2 regions of the Bradyrhizobium sp. CCGB12 genome follow, and region 1 is predicted to be linked to the other one. Evidence: predicted binding sites of a transcription regulator. Region 1 holds the regulator's gene; the other holds the start of a gene.
What was found. Region 1 encodes LexA, which represses DNA repair genes until DNA is damaged. Its sites were predicted from a motif close to TGTTCNNNNTGTGTTCNG; they were not measured.
Positions count from the first base shown of each region.

Region 2: the regulator LexA is predicted to act here: its motif matches at 2,063-2,080, upstream of NLM27_RS19975 (ImuA family protein).

Region 1 covers NZ_JANADO010000001.1:2,446,332-2,450,748, reverse strand. Annotated here, with positions in the region: gene NLM27_RS11775 (HAD family phosphatase) at 1-32, shown strand, start outside; gene NLM27_RS11770 (hypothetical protein) at 197-391, shown strand; gene glp (gephyrin-like molybdotransferase Glp) at 621-1,832, shown strand; gene lexA (transcriptional repressor LexA) at 2,009-2,710, shown strand; gene NLM27_RS11755 (hypothetical protein) at 3,110-3,547, shown strand; gene NLM27_RS11750 (ComEC/Rec2 family competence protein) at 3,691-4,417, opposite strand, start outside.
Region 2 covers NZ_JANADO010000001.1:4,249,492-4,253,908, reverse strand. Annotated here, with positions in the region: gene NLM27_RS19985 (UdgX family uracil-DNA binding protein) at 1-747, opposite strand, end outside; gene NLM27_RS19980 (putative DNA modification/repair radical SAM protein) at 747-1,982, opposite strand; gene NLM27_RS19975 (ImuA family protein) at 2,146-2,931, shown strand; gene NLM27_RS19970 (DNA polymerase Y family protein) at 2,831-4,417, shown strand, end outside; gene NLM27_RS19965 (error-prone DNA polymerase) at 4,417-4,417, shown strand, end outside.

The DNA of each region.
Region 1 (4,417 bases):
TCGGGAGCGCGCTCAAGGCGCTGGGGATTTGATCCGTCAGCGGACCCAAGCGACATCCGACCGGTCGCCTGCGGAACTACTTCGCAGGGGGCAAGGAACCAAAGCCCTTTGTGCATTTTTATACAAAGTTCCGGGAACGAATGCCCCGCCTCAGGACTCATGAGTCCGTTGGGAATTCTACATCGGACTTATCGTCGTGCTGGGCAAAACCTACCTCACCAAGCAGGCCTCTCTGCTGATGAAATACGCCAGAACCACCTCGGATTCTGATCTTTCCGCCAGGCTGATCAGCAAGGCGGCGGACCTGAAATCGCAGGCCGACCCGCTGCCCGACAGGGATCAGGGTCCCCAGGCCCCGGACGTCAGTCCGGGCGGGCCGAGGCGGAGTTGACCAATGCTGGCCGTGGCGCTCGTTCTTCTCGTTCTCGCCATGGCCATCCTCGTACCGGTCTGTCTCGCCTTCCGGATCATGCCGCGGCGAATTTGAGCCGCGCCTCACAATGCAAGTTTCAAGAGGTTGGATGAATTATCCTGCCTCGGCGCTTTTTGCCTCTGCGCGCGCGCTCGGCTAGAACTCTTGCCGCCAATTGCCCGAGCATGCCCAGCAGGAGTCTTCACCCTTGGCCCTCATGCCAGTTTCTGACGCGCTTGCCGCGGTGCTGGCGGGTGCGGAGCCGCTGCCTGACGAGATGATCGCGCTCGCTGAAGCCTTCCACCGTGTGCTCGCGCACGACGTCGCGGCGCGGCGCACGCAACCACCGGAAGCTATGTCGGCGATGGATGGCTATGCCGTGCGCGCGGCCGACGCGGCGACCATTGATTCCAAGCTGACGGTGATCGGCGAGGTTGGGGCGGGCCGGCCGTTTGCCGGGGCGGTCGGCGGCGGCGAAGCGGTACGGATCTTCACCGGCGGCGTGGTCCCCGATGGCGCGGACGCGGTCGTGATCCAGGAGGACACGGTTGCCGACGGCAAGCGCATCACGGTCAAGGAAGCCGCAATTGCCGGTCGGCACATCCGCCCCGCCGGCGTCGACTTCTCCGAAGGCGATGTGCTCCTGCGCAAGGGATCCCGCCTCACCGAGCGCGATCTCGCGCTCGCCGCCGCCATGAATCACCCGCAGCTTGCCGTCTGCCGCCGTCCAAAGGTCGCGATCCTCGCCACCGGCGACGAACTGGTGATGCCGGGCACCACGCCCGGCCACGGCCAGATCGTCTATTCCAACGGCTACGCCCTGCACGCGCTCGCCCGCAGCGAGGGTGCCGATACCATCGACCTCGGCATTGCCGCCGATACGCTGGAGGCCACCACCGCTGGCATCCGCCGCGCCCGCGAGGGCGGCGCCGACATCCTGATCACGACCGGCGGCGCATCGGTCGGCGACCACGATCTGGTCCAGCAGGCGCTCCGGGACGAAGGCATCTCGATGGCGTTCTGGAAGATTGCGATGCGCCCGGGCAAGCCGATGATGCACGGGCGGCTGGGGACGATGCGGGTGATCGGCCTGCCTGGCAATCCCGTGTCATCCTATGTGTGCGCCTTCCTGTTCATGGTGCCGCTGATTCGCGCCTTGTCAGGCCGATCCGTGATTCACCACCGCCATGAGCGGGCAGTGCTCGGCCGCGCTGTGGATGCAAACGATATGCGCGCGGATTATCTTCGCGCGCGTCTGGAAGAGCGCGACGACGGCACGCTTGTCGCGCTTCCCGTGCACCATCAAGATTCCTCGCTGCTGGCGAATCTCGCTGCGGCACAGGCACTTCTCGTGCGCATGCCATTCGCGCCCAAGGCCGAAGCCGGCACGCCTTGCGAGGTGTTGCGCCTGCCCGTCTGAACGCGTCGACCACACGCGCTCCGCGAACTTTGTCGCGTTCACGGTAAATTAAGCAGTTGCGGAACATGTATCGAACATATAGTGTCCGTTCATGATTTGTTTCGAGCATGTAGCGGCTTATCGCTGAATTCAGCGTCTCGGAATCGAACGACATCAACCGGGGGATTTTGGTCGAGATGTTAACGCGCAAACAGTACGAGCTCCTGCGGTTCATCAGCGAGCGACTTAAGGAAAGCGGCGTGCCGCCCTCGTTCGACGAGATGAAGGATGCGCTCGACCTGCGCTCGAAATCGGGCATCCATCGCCTGATCACCGCGCTCGAGGAGCGCGGCTTCATCCGCCGCCTGCCCAACCGCGCCCGCGCCATCGAGGTGATCAAGCTGCCCGAGCTTCAGGCCGCCGCCGGCAACCGCCGCGGCTTCACGCCGAGCGTCATCGAGGGCAACCTTGGCAAGGTGCGCGCGACCTCCAGCCCGCCCGCGGACGAGGGTGAGCGCCCCGTTGCGGTGCCGGTGATGGGCCGCATCGCGGCCGGTACGCCGATCGAAGCGCTGCAGACCCGCAGCCATACCATCAGCGTACCGCCCGACATGCTCGGCTCGGGTGAACATTACGCGCTCGAAGTGCGCGGCGACTCGATGGTCGAGGCCGGCATCCTCGACGGCGACATGGCGCTGATCCAGCGCAACGAGAGCGCCGATACCGGCGACATCGTGGTGGCTCTGATCGACGACGAGGAAGCGACGCTCAAGCGCTTCCGCCGCCGCGGCGCCTCGATCGCGCTCGAGCCCGCCAACGCCGCCTACGAGGTGCGCATCCTGCCACCTAACCGGGTGAAGATTCAGGGCAAGCTGATCGGGCTGTACCGCAAGTACTGAGACGACCAGCGGTCATTCGATACCAACGATTCCGATTGGACCGGACGGGTTGTCCGGTCCGGCGGGGTGGTCTTTGTGGTGTAGCTTAGATCGTCCGGCCCCTCGGCAGCGCAACATCCGCAGCGTGTCGCCGCCAAGCACTCACAAGCTCCGCAGCCTCGAGGAATCGAGGAAACAAACGATGTGTCGGCGCCCGCGGGCCGCTGTCGCTCGCACTCGCCAAATGCATTGATGCGGGCTTTGTTCCCAATAGATTCGAAAAAATAATTTGATCGCATCTCGCGGACACCAGCCGCAGATTCGCCCACAACCAAGCAGAGCGTTGTATGCTTCCACTCTGATAGAGGCTTGTGCCTCAGAAAGAGGCGCGGGTCGCTATCTTCGAATGAGGAGCACCCGATGTGTGACTACAGCCTGCATGCCGTTGCATCGCGCCCCGCTGAAGTCGGCGAGACGATCGTGTCGACAACGTTCCGCGGCACCTCGACGCGCGGATTTGCTTCCGCGGCCGATCCGACCGTGGCCGTCTGTTTGCTGCCAGGAACGGAGCTCGCCTTCGCCGACAACGTCCGTTACGACAATCGCTGGATCTGGACGCGCACCATCAACTCGCGCGTCGGAAAGTTCGGCAAGATCGATCCGCACATTCCCGATCGCCATCATGACGCGATCGAATTTCCCGACGGCAAGTACGTGCTGGTGACGCAGCTCGTCGAAGGCCAGCGCGCAACCGTGCTGCAATTGCCGGTGACCCAGCCGGTCAGCGAGCGCGAACACAAGCCGCAGATCATCGCCGACAGTCGGCCGAGCACGACACGTCGCCTGCCGATCGACTGATACGCGGTCGCCGGCCGCTCAGGTCGGGCTTGGATGAAATGCCATCGCCGGCCGTAGCCGGCGAGATGGTATGGTTCGTGTGTTGCGAAATTGCGGTCTGGACCCGGACCAACTCCTCGCAGACCAACTCCTCGCATTTGTCATCAATCGTCGGCCTGCAGGTCGGCCTCCGCCGGCGTTGCGTCCCGGTTGCGGGGTGCGGCCGTCTTCGGCGCAATGCTGCCACCGAAATCACCTTCGCCGGCGCCGGCCGGCAGCCAGGGCCGGCTCGTGCCTCTCACCCTCACCGCCTGAACCGCAAAACCGTCACCGCGCTGCGTCAACGCCAGCGCGCCTTGGCTCGTGAGACGCTGCCGATCGATCACCATCGCCGCGCAATCGGGCGGCGCGGGCCGCGCCGTGACCACCAGCGCGGCGCGGCTGCAATCATCAGCCAGCGCATCGATGCGCAGGGACAGCGCGACCAACCTCCCGTCGGCGAGCGGCGCCACACAGCCGGCCTCGTCGCACGACACGCTGTCGGCGAGCGAGCTACTCGCGGCATCGCGCGGATCGGCATCGGCGGCCAACCATTCCTTGAGCAGAAAGCCGTCCTTGCTCGCGCGGATCACATGAAGGTGCCCATCCCTGCTACGCACGGCGACGCTCGCGCCGTCCCCGGCAATCAGGATATCGGGTTGCCGCACCGACATCCCCCAGGCGATGGAAGCCAGCAGCAGCAGCGCACCGGACCAGCGCAGAGGCGTGCGCAACAAGCCCATCACGATGATCCCGAGGCTTGCCGCCATCAGCGGCGCGATACCGAAGGCCGGGATGCGGCCGACCGCGCCGGGCAGCGAGGCCACCCAGCGTGCGACCGCGACCATCCAG
Region 2 (4,417 bases), 1.8 Mb from region 1:
CTCGGCGTCCTCGATCAGAGGCTTAATGATCGAAGCCTCGGGCAGGTTCCTCCAGTATTTCTTCGGCATTTCGGCCTGCATCGCCTTCACCTTGAGCCGGGCCGGATTGAAGATGCTGGCATAGTAGCGCCGCCAGGTTTCCTCCAGCCGGTCTTCGTTCGGTGCTTCGCGCTTGCTGACGCCCGGTGTGAACGAGAGCGCGTGGCCATCCCAATGCGCACACAGATCTGGTGTCAGGATCGACCAGGGCATGTCGGCAAAGCGCTTGGCGAAGAACGGGGCGGCGAGCTCGACGATGTGATGCTCCGGCTCGAACCAGGCGACGTAATGCGCCTCGCGTTCCCTGCCGATCTCGCGGAAGCGCACGAAGGCATGCATCTTGTGCTCGTCGCGATAGACCGCCTTCGCCATGGCCGTGACTTGCGCGACATCGGGATCGGTGGCGACCTCGATGAGATCGTGATTGTCCTTCAGACGCCAGAGCAGGCGATAGAGGATCGCGAAACGCTCGCCATCGCGATGCAGGATCACGGCCTTGGCGAGCTCGACGAATTTTGCCGGCACGTTGAAGGTGCCATCATTCACTTCGAGTATCGGAGACGGCGAGGGCGGTGCGAACAAATCGGCTTCGTCGCCCTGCACGGCCCAGGTGATATCGCGCGGCTCCACGTGATGCAGCACAAGCGTACGTGCGGCTTTGCGCCAGCCATCGAAATCGGTTTCGGTGTCGAGGGTGATGTACTGCATCAGAAGCCAAACCCCAGTTGTGTTGCCTTCGGCTTGAACCGTTCGATGAGCCCGGCCGCATCGAGCCGATGCGGTGAGGGGCGGTGATCGCTGAGGACGATGAACGGCAGCGCCTTGTTGCGGGGCACATGCAGTCGCGCGAGATCGGCCACGCGGATCGTAGTGGTGCGCCGTGCTGCGATGATGCGGTCGACGGCCTTGGTGCCGAAGCCCGGCACGCGCAGCAATTCCTCGCGGCTGGCGCGGTTGACGTCGAGTGGAAAGCGATCGCGATGGCGCAGCGCCCAGGCGAGTTTTGGATCGATGTCCAGCGGCAGCATCGCGCTGTCGTCGACGATCTCCGCAACGTCGAAGCCGTAGAACCGCATCAGCCAATCGGCCTGGTAGAGCCGGTGCTCGCGCAGCAAGGGCGGCGCGCGCAGGGGCAAGGCGCGGCTGGCATCGGGGATCGGGCTGAAGGCGGAATAGTAGACGCGCCGCAGCCTGTAGGCGCCGTAGAGATTGGCGCTGGTGTGGAGAATGGTATGGTCATTGGCGCTGTCGGCGCCAACGATCATCTGCGTGCTTTGCCCGGCCGGCGCGAAGCGCTGCGGCTTCGCTTTCGTTCTCGCGATGCGACCTTCCTCGGCTTCATCCAGCTTCAACCGCAGCCGGCCCATGGTGCGGCGGATCGCACGCACGTCCTTCTCCGGCGCGAATTGCTGCAGGCTCGTCTCCTCAGGCATCTCGATGTTGATGGAGAGACGGTCGGCATATTTGCCGGCTTCCGCGATCAGCGCGTCGTCGGCCTCCGGAATGGTCTTCAAGTGAATGTAGCCGCGGAAGTGATGCTCCTCGCGCAGTTTTCGCGCGACACTGACGACCTGCTCCATCGTATAGTCGGGGCTGCGGATGATGCCCGAGGAGAGGAAGAGCCCTTCGATGTAATTGCGCCGGTAGAAGTCGAGCGTCAGCTTGACCAATTCGTCGATGGTGAAGCGGGCGCGCGGGACGTTGGAGGAGGCGCGGTTGACGCAATAGAGGCAATCGTAGTTGCAGGCATTGGTCAGCAGCACCTTGAGCAGCGAGATGCAGCGTCCATCGGGTGCGTAGGAATGACAGATGCCCATGCCGGGCGCGGTCGAGCCCATGCCCTTACCGTCACTGGAATCCCGCTTCTCGGTGCCGCTGGAGGCGCAGGACGCGTCGTACTTGGCGGCATCTGCCAGAATTTCCAGCTTGCGTTGTACGTCCATCGTGGAATCCCTTTGATTCAACTCACGAATCCGGATGAGCACCAATTCGATTGACTCCCCGGCCGCCGTTAGCTTTATATTAGAACATATCATGAACAAATGAGCCAGCCGCTGGTTCTCTTTTCGAGAGCCACCGGCAATCACCTCTGAAGGAGCGGCGTATATGAGCGGCGCACGTGGAAGCGCGCTTGCGATGTTGCGCGGCCAGATCGAGCGCATCGAGACGGCGGAGGTCGTGCATCAGCACGACCGCGTCGCGCTCGGCCACAGCGAGGCGGACGGCACGCTGAAGGGCGGGCTCGCACGCGCGGCGATCCACGAGGTGTTTTGCGAGGGGCGCCAAGGCGCCGCCGCAACGGGTTTTGTCACCGGGCTTGCAGGCCGCGTGACGGCACGCAAGCCGCTGTTGTGGGTGCGGCAGGATTTTTCGGAAATCGAAATGGGTGCGCTGTCGATGAGCGGGCTTGCCGAGTTCGGCCTAGATCCGCGCCGCGTGGTGATGGTGCGCGCCGCCGATGTCGAGAGCGCACTGCGCACCTCGGCGGACGCGCTCGCCTGCGATGCGCTCGGCGCCGTGGTGCTCGAGCTCTGGGGCGAGACCAGGCAGTTCGATCTGGTGGCGAGCCGCAAGCTGACGCTCGCCGCGCAAGGCTCCGGTGTCACCGGGCTGATGCTGCGGATGGCCGCGCAGCCTTTGCCGTCGACTGCCGAGACCAGATGGATGCTGCGCGCGGCACATTCGCCGCCGGGCCCGGTGTGGAGTGCCTGGGGTGCGCCGTGTTTCGATGCCGAGCTCTTGCGCAATCGTCATGGCCCGTGCGGCCGATGGATCATGGAATGGAAATGTGATGAGTGCCAGTTCAGTGAGCCGTCGACGTATCCTCAGCCTGTGGCTGCCGCGTCTGCCCATCGACCGGATCCAGCGTTTCTTCAACGCCGGGCGGGGTAACACCAATGATCCCAGCATTGTCGTCATCAAGGACAACAATGCGCTGGTGATCCATTCGCTGGATGAGGTCGCCGAGCGCCTAGGGCTGCATATCGGCCAGCCCTTGGCCAATGCGCGAGCGATGTGTCCGGACTTGCGTGTGTTCGACGCCGATACCGTCGCCGATGCGAAGACGCTCAGCGACATCGCCGACTGGTGCGATCGCTTCACGCCCCTGGTGGCGCTCGATCCCCCGCATGGCCTGTTCCTTGACATCACCGGCTGCGCGCATCTGTTCGGCGGCGAAGCCGCGTTGTTACGGACATTGGTTCGCGCATTGGCTCGGCAGGGTTTTGCCGTCAGCGCGGCGATCGCGGGCACCTCGGTCTGCGCGCGCACGCTGACGCGGCAGGCCACGGGTAGCATTGTGGCCGATGGCGAGGAGGTGGAGGCGATCAGCCGGTTTCCGATATCCGCGCTCGGCGCAGGCGAGACCATCACCGCCGGCCTGCGCCGCGCCGGCCTGAAGACCATTGGCGATGTCGCCTCGCGCACGCCGAGCGAGATCACGGCGCGGTTCGGCGCGCACTTCTCCACGCTGCTCGCGCATGCGCTGGGGCAGGGCGATGCGCCGATCAATCCGCGAAAGCTGCTGCCCGATTACATCGTGGAGAAACGTTTTGCCGAGCCGATTGCGACCGACACCATGATCGCGATGACACTGTCGCGGCTGGCGGACACGCTTGTTACGTCCATGGAGAAGCAGGGCAAGGGCGCGCGGCGCCTGGAGGCTGCGTTCTTCCGCACCGACGGCGTGGTGCGCGCGATCACGGTCGAGACCGGACGTCCTGTGACGCGAAGTGCAGTCATCGACCGGCTGTTCCGCGAGCGGTTAGATGCGCTCGCCGATCCCCTCGATCCCGGTTTCGGCTTCGACATGGTGCGGCTGTCGGCGAGCCGCACCGAGATCGTGGTGCAGGAGCAGCACGATCTCGACGCCCATGTCCACGACAATGACGAGCTTGCCGCGCTGATCGACCGCATCGCTGCGCGCATCGGCGGCAAGCGCGTCGTCGTGCACCTGCCTGAGGATACCCATATACCCGAATGTGCGGTGCTGGCCGCGCCGGCGCAGCATCATCTCGCTGCTGCCATGCAGGCCGAATGGCCTGATCGTGCCGAGAGCGAGCCGCCGCTGCGCCCGTTGCGGCTGTTCGACAAGCCGGAGCCGATCAAGGTGCCGTTCGCGACCGTGCCGGATGGTCCGCCGCATCAATTCACCTGGCGCCGCGCGTTGCATGCGGTGGTGCGGGTGGAGGGGCCCGAGCGCATCGCGATGGAGTGGTGGCGGCAGGACGGCAAGCAGCTGACGCGGGATTATTTCCGCATCGAGGATGCCGAAGGCCTGCGCTTCTGGATCTTTCGTGACGGACTTTATGAGGGGGAGTGCTTCGATGACGACGGCAAGCCCGTTCCTCCCAGCTGGTATGTGCACGGTCTCTTCGCA